One region of the Halanaerobium saccharolyticum subsp. saccharolyticum DSM 6643 genome, then DNA from elsewhere that is predicted to be linked to it. Evidence: riboswitches for the same ligand, from Rfam matches in the RefSeq annotation. Region 1 holds a riboswitch; each other region holds the start of a gene.
The links. A riboswitch is a leader RNA that binds a small molecule or an ion and turns the genes downstream of it on or off. The one in region 1 is predicted to bind S-adenosylmethionine.
Positions count from the first base shown of each region.

Region 2: it holds a riboswitch for S-adenosylmethionine, as region 1 does, so the genes downstream of both, HSACCH_RS03975 (hypothetical protein) here and HSACCH_RS02180 (MetQ/NlpA family ABC transporter substrate-binding protein) in region 1, are expected to answer to the same signal.
Region 3: it holds a riboswitch for S-adenosylmethionine, as region 1 does, so the genes downstream of both, HSACCH_RS02785 (O-acetylhomoserine aminocarboxypropyltransferase/cysteine synthase family protein) here and HSACCH_RS02180 (MetQ/NlpA family ABC transporter substrate-binding protein) in region 1, are expected to answer to the same signal.
Region 4: it holds a riboswitch for S-adenosylmethionine, as region 1 does, so the genes downstream of both, HSACCH_RS09655 (methionine ABC transporter ATP-binding protein) here and HSACCH_RS02180 (MetQ/NlpA family ABC transporter substrate-binding protein) in region 1, are expected to answer to the same signal.

Region 1 is NZ_CAUI01000005.1:366,373-369,681, forward strand. It holds gene HSACCH_RS02165 (SHOCT domain-containing protein) at 16-354, shown strand; gene HSACCH_RS02170 (DUF302 domain-containing protein) at 374-763, shown strand; gene HSACCH_RS02175 (methylated-DNA--[protein]-cysteine S-methyltransferase) at 927-1,295, shown strand; SAM riboswitch class I at 1,428-1,529, shown strand; gene HSACCH_RS02180 (MetQ/NlpA family ABC transporter substrate-binding protein) at 1,735-2,550, shown strand; gene HSACCH_RS02185 (pyridoxal phosphate-dependent aminotransferase) at 2,592-3,309, shown strand, end outside.
Region 2 is NZ_CAUI01000005.1:773,708-777,016, forward strand. It holds gene HSACCH_RS03955 (hypothetical protein) at 1-685, opposite strand, end outside; gene HSACCH_RS03960 (DUF6438 domain-containing protein) at 824-1,216, shown strand; gene HSACCH_RS03965 (HIT family protein) at 1,358-1,735, shown strand; gene HSACCH_RS03970 (helix-turn-helix domain-containing protein) at 1,861-2,184, shown strand; SAM riboswitch class I at 2,244-2,343, shown strand; gene HSACCH_RS03975 (hypothetical protein) at 2,425-2,733, shown strand; gene HSACCH_RS03980 (hypothetical protein) at 2,790-3,155, shown strand; gene HSACCH_RS03985 (Rpn family recombination-promoting nuclease/putative transposase) at 3,266-3,309, shown strand, end outside.
Region 3 is NZ_CAUI01000005.1:493,562-496,870, forward strand. It holds gene HSACCH_RS02775 (ATP-grasp domain-containing protein) at 1-43, opposite strand, end outside; gene HSACCH_RS02780 (RNA polymerase factor sigma-54) at 329-1,426, shown strand; SAM riboswitch class I at 1,502-1,605, shown strand; gene HSACCH_RS02785 (O-acetylhomoserine aminocarboxypropyltransferase/cysteine synthase family protein) at 1,777-3,054, shown strand; gene metA (homoserine O-acetyltransferase MetA) at 3,152-3,309, shown strand, end outside.
Region 4 is NZ_CAUI01000021.1:260,737-264,045, forward strand. It holds gene HSACCH_RS09650 (ATP-dependent helicase) at 1-817, shown strand, start outside; SAM riboswitch class I at 940-1,048, shown strand; gene HSACCH_RS09655 (methionine ABC transporter ATP-binding protein) at 1,137-2,159, shown strand; gene HSACCH_RS09660 (methionine ABC transporter permease) at 2,152-2,826, shown strand; gene HSACCH_RS09665 (MetQ/NlpA family ABC transporter substrate-binding protein) at 2,961-3,309, shown strand, end outside.

The sequences.
Region 1 (3,309 bases):
TAGGGAGGTATTACTATGATGGGATTTGGCCCTGGAATGATGGGTGGAGGATTTTCGATAATTTTATGGATAATAATTATTGGTGTGGTTTATTATTTCTTTAAAGAATATAATAGGCATAATCATCAAAACCATAATGACCGCAGAAATGGTGGTTCTAGCTATAAGGGGCAAAGCAATTTTGAGAAACATCGAGAAAAATTTGATCATAAAAGAGAATTGGAATCTAGTAAAAATGGGGATAGTGCAGAACAGATTGCTAGAGAGCGTTATGCAAATGGTGAAATAACTAAAGAAGAGTTAAATGAGATAATGGAGAATTTGAATAATCATAATAAAAATATTAATCCTTAAAATATGGGGAGGAGTAATAATGAGTAAATATGGTATTCAAAAAAGTGTTGAACTTTCTTATCAGGATGCAGTCAGTAAAGTAAAAAGTGAATTAAAAGAAGAAGGTTTTGGGGTACTTGCAGAAATTGATATGAAAAAGACCTTTAAAGAAAAGCTAGATAAAGATATGAATAACTATCTAATACTTGAAGCTTGTAATCCTGCCTTTGCTTTTGAAGGAATAGGAGAAGAATCAGAACTGGGACTCCTGCTTCCCTGTAATGTTATTATTTTTGAAAATGATAAACAAGAAATAAAAGTTGCAGCAATTGATCCAGAAAAGGCACTGGGGATGTCTGAGAACAAAAAAGTCAATGAAATCGCTCAAGAAATAAAGTCAAGACTTGAAAGAGTAATAGAAAGCATTTAATTTAAGAAATAGTTTATATTTACCTGTTTTACTGCAGTTTTAATTTCAGCTGTGGTTAAACAGGTTTTTTGTGTTAAATATAGTTGTTTAAAAACAGTGTAAATGTTAAAATTTAATAAATAGGTATTAAAAATTATATTTTTTAATTGAGAGATTTATAATTATGGAAAAAACATTAAATATTAAAAACAAAGAAGTGAATTATTTAAAAGCAAAAGATAAGCTGGATGAATACTTTATGGGAGAGAGAAAAGAATTCAAACTACCTCTTAAGTTAGAAGGTACAGATTTTCAAAAAAGTGTCTGGGAACAGCTTTTAGAAATACCCTATGGGAATACTTTTTCGTATAAAGAGGTTGCAGAAGCAATAGATAATAATAAAGCAGCAGTGGGTAATGCAAATAATAAAAACAGTATTCCAGTTATTGTCCCCTGTCACCGAGTAACTGCAAGCAGTGGTGAGGTAGGCGGTTATGGGGCAGGAATCTGGCGGAAAATGTGGCTGCTTGAGCATAAAAAAAATAATAGCTGAAGGCTGTAAATTGAATGAGTGCCTGTATGATTCGGATTAAAATATAAAGAATTAATGGGCTTATAAATTTGACAAAATAAAAATAAGATGATATTCTCTATAATCAAATACTAGTAAAAAATAAAATTTAATAATTCATCAAGAGTGGTGGAGGGACTGGCCCTTTGAAACCCGGCAACCTACCAATAAGGTAAGGTGCTAAATCCTGCATTTCAAAGAAATGACAGATGAGAGGAATATAGAAACCCTCTCAGGAGGGTTTATTTTTTACCACTTTTGCTGTTATATAGTAAGAGTGGTTTTATTTTTATATATTGATATTTTTTTAAAATAATGATTTATCAGTAGGAGGTGAAAAGCAAAAAGTTAAAGAAAATTTTATTCAAATTGTGAAACAAAAAAATTATTAATATTAAAAAAGTAGAGGAGAATTTAAATTATGAAAAAAACAATAAAATCAATTTTAATTAGTAGTGGAGTAGTTTTAGCAGTGGCTTTATATTTATTTTTAGCAGCGAATACAGTAATGGCGTCAGCTTCAGTGTTGAAAGTTGGAGCAACTGCAGGTCCTTTTGCTCAAATATTAGAGGCTGTAAAGCCTGTCCTTGCAGAAGAAAATATAGAACTTGAAATTGTGGAATTTACTGATTATGTAACTCCCAATTTAGCACTTGCAGATGGCAGTTTGGACGCAAATACTTTTCAGCATTTACCATATTTTCAACGATTTAAATCTGATCGAAATCTAGACTTAGTTTCAGCAGCAAAAACTATTGTAATTCCGATTGCTATTTATTCTGATAAATATGAATCATTAAGTGAAATTCCACAAAATTCTACTATAGCAATCCCAAATGATCCAACAAATGGTGGTAGAGCCTTACTTTTGTTTGAAAAAGCTGGCTTAATAAAAATAAATGATTCAGTCGGAATTAATGCGACTATTTTGGATATTGAAGCTAATCCCCGTAATTTGAAATTTCATGAAGTTGAAGCTGCTCAAACCGCTAGAGTTATACCTGATGTAGCAGCAGCTGCTGTTAATTCAAATTATGCCCTCGATCTTGGAATGAATCCTAAAGAAGATTCTATATATATTGAAGATGCTGACTCACCTTATGTTTGTATAGTGGCAGTAAGGCCTGAAGATGAAAATAATGTTTTAATTAATAAATTTGTGGAAGCTTATCAATCTGAAGAAGTTCGTACTTTTATAAATCAAGAATTTGATGGTGCAGTTATACCAGCATTTTAATAATTACAAATACCAGTGAAATATAAAAAAGGAGTTTTGATATGCCAGAACTAAACAAAAAAATAGATCAATTTAGTGATTCAGTTATCAGGAGGATGACCCGGATAGCTAATAAATATGAGGCAATAAATCTGTCTCAGGGATTTCCAGACTTTGATCCACCAGAGGAATTGAAAGAATCATTAAAAGAGGTAGCTGAAGGCAGTATTCACCAGTATTCGGTTACCTGGGGAGCACAAAACTTTAGAGAAGCTTTAGCCAGTAAACAGTCTAAATTCATGGGCTTAGATATTGATCCAGAAAAAGAAATAGTTGTAACCTGTGGTAGTACAGAAGCAATGATGGCAGCTATGATGACAGTCTGCAGCCCGGGCGATAAAGTAGTTGTCTTTTCTCCTTTTTATGAAAATTATGCTGCTGATGCTATTCTCTCAGGTGCAGAACCGATTTATGTAAATTTAAAACCACCTGAGTTTAATTTTGATCCAAAAGAACTAGAAGCAGCTTTAAAACAGGGAGTAAAAGCTTTAATTCTCTGTAATCCTTCAAATCCAAGTGGTAAAGTATTTAGCCGTTCTGAACTAGAAATCATTGCTGAACTTGTAGAAAAATATGATGCTTTTGTAATCACTGATGAGGTATATGAACATATTGTTTATCCTCCATATCAGCACACATATTTTGCTTCACTGCCAGGGATGTTTAAAAGAACTATTTCTTGTAGTTCACTTTCTAAAACATATTCAATAACCGGCTGGA
Region 2 (3,309 bases), 410 kb from region 1:
AAATAAATGAGCTAAGTGCTATAATCAAAGCTGAAACTAAATAAGTTGAATTCTTTTTTTCTACAAAAATTCTGGTATCCCATACGATTTTTGGCAGTTTAATAATGTCTTTTAAAGCCCAGATTTCTTTGCGGCCAATTGCAAGAGTATATTTACCCTGAGCTTCTTCTCCTGAAAATACTGCCAGATAATAAGTGCCTGTTGCTGGAGCTGCAGTTGAAAATTCCTGTCTTTTCCAGTAAGATGTCCTGGTGAATGGTTCAAAAAAGGTATCGGGGTTATCATTATCATCTCTAACAATAATTATGTTCTCGTCTGCTTCAAGTTTTAAGATGGAATTGATATAATCAGGATCATAGTCAGCATAGTCGTTTTCTAAAGCGGGACCAATCAAAGCAAGATCTGGTTTGAAATCCTGATATCTATCTATTACCGGAATAACCATGCTGAAATAAATATCTTCACCCTGCTCGGCCTTAAAGCTATAATAATCTACATCTCCAGCCTGCTCTAATTGATTGTAGGCAGCCCAGGAAATTTGATGATCTTCAACAAATATGGGCTCTTTTTTAGATGCAGCACCAGAAGTATCCAAAGGTACATGAGCCTGTGCATCTGACTTAAAGCTTAAAATTAAAGTTAGGATAATTAGTATTGTTGAAAATAAATCTACTATAATTTTCATTTTTATTTTCCCCCTTTGTCTTCAATCTCTATATATAATTATACTGCTTCTGAAATTAATATACAACATTGAATCATTTTTAAATAAAAAAATAATAAATTTGTTTTTAAAAAATAATTTTAATAAGGGGATGGCAAAATGTTCAAAAAAATTTCTTTAGAAAGAACAGCTTGTTATGGTCACTGTCCAATATATAAATTAGATATTTTTGCTGATGGCAAAGTCAATTATTTTGGGGAATTATTTGTTCGAATTGAGGGATTTAAAAGCTGGCAGTTAAGTGCTGAATCAATTGAAAAACTAAATGAAGTTATATATAAATATGATTATTTTAATATAAAAGAGCAGATGGTTACGATGATGTCAAGTGATTCGCCGAGCTGTATTACGGAAATTAAAATGGATGACGGAAGAGAAAGAAAAATAAAGAATGACTATGGCTGCAATCAATGGCCGCTAAAGCTTAAGGCTTTTGAAAATAGGATTGATAAGATTGTAAATTCAGAGCAGTATGTTAATGAGGATGAATAATTGAACAGTTAGAAAAAGAATATCAGTAATGGCTTTTATCTGGGTAACTAGGTTTTTGATATAAGATTTATTATTAAAAAAGTCTACTAAAGTTTATACAGAAGAATGTAAAAGCTTAGATTAATAGAAAGAAGGTCAAATATAATGAGCTGTGTATTTTGTGATTATCCAAAAGAAGATTATATTATTGAAAATGAGCTGGCCTTTGTTATTTACGATAAATTTCCAGTTAATGAAGGCCACATGCTGGTGATACCAAAGCGGCATTTTGCCAGTTATTTTAAAGCCACTCAAGCAGAAATAATAGCCATCTTTGAACTGACAAAAGAGTGTAAAAAAATCTTAGAGGCAGAATATAATCCGGACGGCTATAATATTGGTTTTAATGTTAACTATTCCGGCGGTCAGACTGTAATGCATCTGCATCAGCATCTTATTCCCCGCTATGAGGGAGATGTTGATAATCCGAGAGGTGGAATCAGGAGGCTGAAGAAGCAGCTGGTTTATTATGATGGGTGATAATAAAATTAGCTATACTTTCTAATTAAATATATAATGATTCCAATATGGTTATTCTTTATTAATTATAACATCGATGTTATAATTAATTTAAGAGTGTGAAAGTCGATTAGGGGGTTAATATAATGAAAAACTGGGATGAATTTGATCAAATAGTAAAGTCATCTATGTCAGAAGAAGAGTATGAACGTCATATTTTAATAGCTAAAATTTCAGCTGATTTAATAAGATTAAGACTTGATGAAAACATGACTCAAACAGATTTGGCTGAAAAATCAGGATTAAAGCAGTCAGCGATTGCCAGGCTGGAGTCAGAAGAAGTGCTCCCTAAATTAAGTACATTACTTAAATTAGCTAAAGCTTTAGATGCTAATATCAATTTAAATCCTAATCAAGAAAGTATAATAAAAATTAAATCTAATAAAATGATTGATAATAAAGCTGGTTAAAAATATTTTGATATTTATCATTTTCCATGTTACTATATGATCACAATTTAATAATTCTACTCTTATTAAGAGTGGTGGAGGGATCGGACCCGTTGAAACCCAGCAACCCCCGTCAGGGAAGGTGCTAATTTCCGCAGCAGTTGTGCTGAAAGATAAGAAAGAAGCTGATGAATATCTATGGGCTCTTCTCTTATTGAGAAGGGCTTTTATTATTTTAAAACTAAAGTTAGGAGGAATATAATGGCTTATACGTATACTACTGGTCTAACAATTTTTAATAAGAAACCTGGTACAACAAAAGAAATGTCCTGTAATGTTTGTGATAGCAAATGTGAGGTAAAAAGAAATGTTTTGGACTATAAAGATTTTGGCTCAGCCATGGCCAAAAAGAAAACAAGATTTGATCGTTTTAAATGTCCTCATGCAGAAAAAGAGTGGCACCAAAATCTTGAAAAATTGGTTGAACAGAAAAGAGAAAATCACAGCACAAAAATTGATCAAATGCTGCAGGAAGAAATTGAAGCAATTAAGGCTAAGCATCTAGCATAACTTTCAGCCGGGTCCAGCTCTCTAATATTAAAAAAATAATATTGGGAGATGATTAAATGCTTTTAAAACTCAGGAATGATATTGATAAATTGGAAAAGGAATATAAGAAACTGGAGCTATTTGAATTGGAATTAAAATTAATAGAGTTTGAAATGACATTGGTTAAATTATTAAATGGAAAGAAATTTTTAGTTAAGATCCCTGTTGAGGCATTAAAACATGATATGAAAAGTATTAAAGATGAGCTTTATAATTTAAAGGCTGAAGAACTTGATAATTTAATAGAAAAGATTGACATTAAGATTAACAATATTGTTGATGGACAGATTACAGCTGAAATCGGTGGAGCAGCTATCTATTTAAGAAATATGAGAAATGCAACCAAAAAAGAAAAGATGAATAAGAGAATATATTTGCTATAATTTACAATTAATGGTATAATATTTATGTTATCATTGAACTTAAGCTTTAAGTTATGGTAAAATATATTTAGAAGGGAAAATTGCCGTGCCTGAAAAATCAAATACACCTCATGGTGATTTTTTTTAAGCAAACTTTTGGCAGATTAGATATTAC
Region 3 (3,309 bases), 130 kb from region 1:
CTTTTTTTTGACTTAAAAAATATTCTAAAATAAAAATACGCATTATTTTAATTCACCACTTTTTAATTGTTGAAAAAAATATTATAATAATAGTAGGCTCTAATAATAGAGGATTCTAAAAGTTAATTGTTTAATAATCCTAAATTAATTTTATCATAGTTCTTTATTACAAAAAACCAAAAATCACAATAATTCAAAAAAATATTTTTTTAGTATTTTTCAAAATAATTTTACTATTAATTTTATTATAAAAAAAGGTTTTAGCCAATAATTATTTAATATATAATATATAAAGCCTTTTATCTAGGCGATTAAAGGAGAGTATTTTATGAAGTTAGATCTTAATTTAAATATCGAGCAAAAGCAAGAGTTGGTAATGACTACTCAACTGCAGATGTCTATAGAAATTCTTCAATATAGCAGTCTGGAATTAAAAGATTATATAGAAGAAGAAATGAAAGAAAATCCTTTACTCGACATGCTGGAGTCACAAAGGGATATGAATTATAGAGAATCAACTTTTAATTCTGTTAGAAAAAACGATATAGAATATGAGAACTTTGTTGCTTATCAGCCTGACTTTTGTGAACACTTAGAAAATCAACTTTTTGAAGTGTTGAGCAATGAAGAAATTGAACTAGGAAAATTTATTGTAGGTAGTTTAAATGAAAGTGGAGAATTAACTACAGATATAGAAACAATTACTGATATTTTTAGTCAACAGGGTTTTAATCAATCCGAAATAGAAGCTGTATATCAAAAAATAAAAAAATTAGATATTAATTATGATAGTAGTTTTGCATCCTGTAAAGCAGAATATATTGATCCTGATTTAATAGTTAAAAAAGAAGATGGAGAATTTTATATAGAAGAAAAAAATACTGCTTATCCTACTGTTACTATAAGTTCATATTATTATAATTTACTCAAAAACCAGGATGACGATAAAATTAGTGATTATTTAAAAGAAAAATATCAATCTGCTATCTGGCTAATTAAAAGCATTGAACAGCGAAAGAATACTATCAGAAAAATTGCTAAAGCTATTTTAAAAAAACAAATTGATTTTTTTGAAAATGGTTTAAAAGATTTAAAAATATTAACAATGGAAGAAGTTGCTGAGGAAATTGAAATGCATGAATCAACAGTTAGTCGGGCAACAACTGCTAAATATATACAGACTCCTCATGGAGTTTTTAGTTTGAAATTCTTCTTTAATAGTGGAATTGATGGAGTTTCTTCTGTAAGTATTAAAGCAATGTTGAGTGAAGAAATTGAAGCTGAAGACAAATCTCATCCGCTTAGCGATAGTAAACTTGCACAATTATTTGTTGACAAATATGGCTTAGATATTTCGCGAAGAACAGTTGCTAAATACAGAAAATCTTTAGGTATTAAAAGTTCACGGCAGCGAAAAAAGAAATAAAAACGGGAAGATTTAATTTATATTTCTTTCTTGACAAGATTATAAATTTATGTTAGAGTTATAAAAAAATAATAAAACTTATCCAGAGCGGTGGAGGGACTGGCCCTTTGAAGCCCAGCAACCAGCAGTTAAATCTGTCCGGTGCTAATTCCAGCAGGAAGATTCCTGATAGATAAGGAGCAAATATATTACCCACTCCTATATTTACTTAGGAAGTGGGATTTTTTTATTTGTTATTAATTTTTATTTTATATTTAAAAGATTTTTTGACAATACGAAGAAGAGAAGCAGAGCAGAAATATTATTTTAAAATTTAAATTTGAGTAGCGAAAATTTGAGGAGGAAATTTAATGACATTAAAATTTGAGAGTTTAGCATTACATGCAGGTTATGATGCGAATAAAAACAGAAAAGCGGCAGCAGTTCCTATTTACCAAACAACATCTTATTTATTTGAGAGCACTAAACATGCAGCAGATTTATTTGCTTTAAAAGAAGAAGGCGATATCTATAGTAGAATTCAAAACCCAAGCAATACTGTTTTAGAAAAAAGGATTTCAGCCTTAGAAGGAGGAGTAGGAGCACTGGCAGTTTCTTCAGGTCAGGCTGCAGAAGTTATAGCACTTTTAACAATTTGTAAAAATGGAGACCACATTGTAAGCGGTAGTTCTATTTATGGGGGAACCCATAATCTATTTAAACATAGATTTAAAAATATGGGTATCGACGTAAGTTTTGTAGATTCTGAGGATCCAGACAGTTTTAAAAATGCAATTAATGAAAAAACAAAAGCATTGTATATTGAAACAATTGGTAACCCATCTTTAGTTGTACCTGATTTTGAGAAATTGGCTAAAATTGCTCATCAAGCAGGAATACCATTAATAGTTGATAATACATTTGCTTCTCCATATCTTTGTAAACCTTTTGAATATGGTGCGGATATAGTAGTTCATTCAACGACGAAGTATATATCTGGACATGGCAATTCTATTGGAGGGATAATAGTAGATAGTGGTAATTTTGATTGGGCTACAGGTAGATTTCCCGAACTTATAGAGCCAGATCCAAGTTATCATGGAGTTAAATTTAAAGAAGAATTTGGAAAAGCAGCCTTTATAACTAAGGCCAGAGTTCAGCTTTTAAGAGATTTAGGCAGCTCTCCTAGTCCTTTTAATTCATTTTTAACTATTAATGGTTTAGAAACCCTAGCTTTAAGAATGAAACAGCATTCGCAAAATGCACAGGCTGCAGCAGAATTTTTAGAAGCCGATGATCGAGTAGAATGGGTTAGTTATCCAGGTTTATCAAATCATAAATCAGCTCAAAATGCTAAAAAGTACCTTAATAATGGCAGTGGGGGAATGATAGCTTTTGGGATCAAGGGAGGGAAAGCTGCAGCTGAGAAGTTTATTAATCAGTTAGAATTATTCCTGCATCTTGCTAATGTTGGGGATACTAAATCTTTAGCTATTCATCCAGCAAGTACTACTCATCAGCAGTTAAATGAAGAAGATTTAAAGAAAACTGGAATTTCACCTGAATTAATAAGGCTCTCAATTGGAATAGAAGCCTTTGAAGATATTAAAAATGACTTAGATCAAGCATTAACAGCGGCTAATAAATAATGAATATAACTAATAATGATATTTAGAAGGGAAAGCCTCATAGTTTTAGGGGTTTTCTCTTAAAAAATATTTAAAGTAATATTAGGAGTGGTAGAAAATGCCTATTAAAATACAAAATGATTTACCAGCAGTCGAAACATTGGAAAATGAAAATATATTTGTCATGAAAGAATCTAGAGCGACTCATCAAGATATAAGATCTTTAAAAATATTAATTTTAAATTTAATGCCTACCAAAATTCAAACAGAAACACA
Region 4 (3,309 bases), on a different contig from region 1:
CAATCCGAATGATAGATTAGCTTTAAAACGTCTTTTTAGAATTGAAGTTCATGGTGTAGGCGAAATTTTATTAAGTGAAATCAATAAATATGCCCGTGAAAACAAAATGAAGATTACTGATGTTTTTGAAAGCCCAACCGTTGTTAAGGGGATTGGTAACAACAAGGCTGCAAATATTATTGAATTTCAGCGGCGGGTAATCGATAGTATTTTTGATCTGCGTGAAGAAAAAATGCCAATGCATAAAAAGGCAATAGAACTTTATGAGCGGGTTGATTTTGATCAGAATGTACTGGCTGAGCTGGATGATCCAGAGGGGAGAAAAAAATATATGAATATGTTTTTGGAAGATATGGCTGATTTTCAAAAAAACAATCCAGGCCGCGGTCTTTATGATTACTTATTAATTAATAAATTAATTGCTGATAAAGATATTACAGAAGATAATCAAGAAAAAGTAAAAGTTATGACAGCTCATTCAGCTAAAGGATTAGAATTTCCGGTAGTTTTTATTATTGGGGCTGAAGAAGAAGTTTTTCCACATTTGAAAAGTTTAGAAGAGAAGGCAGCTGGTTTAAATCCTTATGCTGTTGAGGAAGAAAGAAGATTATTTTACGTGGCAATGACAAGAGCAGAAAAATTGCTCTTCATTTCTTTTTCTAAGCAGAAACTTTCAAATGAACAAGGACAATATAAGCAGATTATTCCTTCCAGATTTTTATATGAACTTCCTGAAACAAGATTGGATTTTACAGGTGTTGAAAGTAAAAAAGGTGGTTCTGGGATACAAATGCGCAAAAATGTAGAAGTGATTTAGGGTAACCAATCTAGGGTACCGGGTACTTAGAAATAATTTCCAAGTGCCCGGTGCCGAAAAAATAATCCTTGACAGATTTAAAATTGAGTGATAAACTACTAAATAACTTAAAAAGAAAATAAAAATCATCAAGAGCGGTGGAGGGACTGGCCCTGTGATACCCGGCAACCTACTTAAAATCTTTAGTAAGGTGCTAATTCCAGCATTCCGGAAAGGAATGATAGATGAGAGGCAATTAAATCCTCTCACGAGGATTTTTTTCATTTCTAACTGCTCTTGATATTTGGAGCAGTTTATTATTTTTAGAGGGTGATTAGTATTGATAAAAATTGATAATTTAACTAAACATTATCATGCAGCTCAAGGCAAAGTAGAAGCAATTAATGGTTTAAATTTAGAAGTTGCTGATGGTGAAATATTTGGAATGATAGGACCAAGTGGAGCAGGCAAAAGCACTTTAATTAGAATGCTTAATCTTTTAGAAAAGCCTACTGCTGGTACTATTAACATTAATGGTACAGATTTAACTGAATTAAGTTCACAAAATTTAAGAGCAGCCAGGCAAAAAATTGGGATGATTTTTCAGCATTTTAATCTTTTATCATCTCGGACAGTTTTGGGTAATGTGGCCTTTCCGTTAGAGATTGCAGGTGTGGGTAAAAAGAAAAGGCAAGAAAAAGCAAAAGAATTAATTGAACTTGTAGGCTTATCAGACAGAACAGATCACTATCCAGCTCAGTTGTCTGGAGGGCAGAAGCAGCGAGTAGGTATTGCAAGAGCGCTGGCTAATAACCCTGATTTATTATTGTCAGATGAGGCAACTTCTTCATTAGATCCAGAAAGTACAAAAGCTGTACTAGAACTTTTAGCTAAAATCAGGGATGAGATGAATTTAACAATTATTTTAATTACTCATGAAATGGGTGTGATCAAAGATATTTGTGATCGAGTTGCTGTTTTAGAAGCTGGAAAGATTATCGAAGAGGGAAAAATAATTGATATTTTCTCCAGCCCCCAGCAGCCTCTGACAAAAAAGTTTATTAGTTCTGTAATTGATTTTGATTTGCCAGAAAGAATTATTAAACATATAAAAAAGAAAAGACCTGGAGAATTGGTTAGGATTTCTTTTGTTGGAGAAACAACTCATGATCCTCACATTTCGGATCTTGTAAAACATTATTCTGTAGATGCCAACATATTATATGGTAATATCGATGAGATCCAGGGCGTACCATTTGGAACTTTAGTTTTAGATTTAGAGGGACAGTTAACAAATGTAGAAGAGAGTATTGCTTATTTAAGAAGTAAGGATTTAAGAGTTGAGGTGTTAGAAGATGTTTGATTTTATTACGGATTTAGCTAGGTATAATGATTTAATGATTAGTGGTCTTTTGGAAACATTATATATGGTTGGGATGTCTTTATTTTTTGCTATAGTTGGTGGAATCCCATTGGGAGTTTTAACCACTATTACCAGGCCAGGACATATACTGCCGAATAAGCCTTTCAATTTTATTTTAGATAGTGTTATTAATATTGGTCGCTCAATTCCATTTATTATTCTAATGGTTGCTGTAATTCCTTTAACCCGAATAATTGTCGGGACTTCTATTGGAACTAATGCGGCAGTAGTTCCACTTTCGTTGGCAGCGATTCCTTTTATGGGTAGAGTTACAGATAATGCTATTTTAGAAATTGATCATGGAGTTGTAGAATCAGCTCAATCAATGGGGGCAAGTCCAATTCAGATTGTATTTAAAGTTTTATTACCAGAATCACTACCGGCAATTATTTTAGGCTTAACTCTTACTGCAATTAGTTTAGTTAGTTACTCAGCTATGGCAGGAGCAATTGGTGGGGGTGGTCTTGGCGATATTGCAATCCGTTATGGGTACCAGCGATTTCAGCTACCTATTATGCTTGAGACGATAGTTGTACTAGTAGTAATGGTCCAGTTGATTCAATTTTTTGGTAATCAAATAGCTTCATTTTTCGATCATAGAGTCTAGTTAGTTAAATAATTACTAGTTTAGAAATTGAATTTAGGGTATTATTGAAAATAATTAATAAATTATTTTGGTATAAATATAGAAAGTATAATTAATTTAATAGAAATTTAACGAGTAGAAGAGGAGAGATAATGATGTTAAAAAAAACAATTTTGATTTTAGTTCTTGTAACCTTTGTATTTGCTGGTGCTGTTCAGGCTGATGATCATGTGCTTAAGATTGGTGCTACACCTGTACCTCATGCAGAAATTTTGGAATTTATTAAAGATGATCTTGCTGCAGAGGGAATCGAGTTAGATATTGTAGAATTCACAGATTATGTGACTCCTAATTTAGCCTTAAATGATGGTAGTATTGATGCTAATTATTTTCAGCATATACCTTATTTAAATCAATTTAATTCTGATCGTGGTTTTGACCTTCAGGCAGTAATTAAAGTTCATATTGAGCCCATAGCTTTATATTCTAATAAATATACAAGTT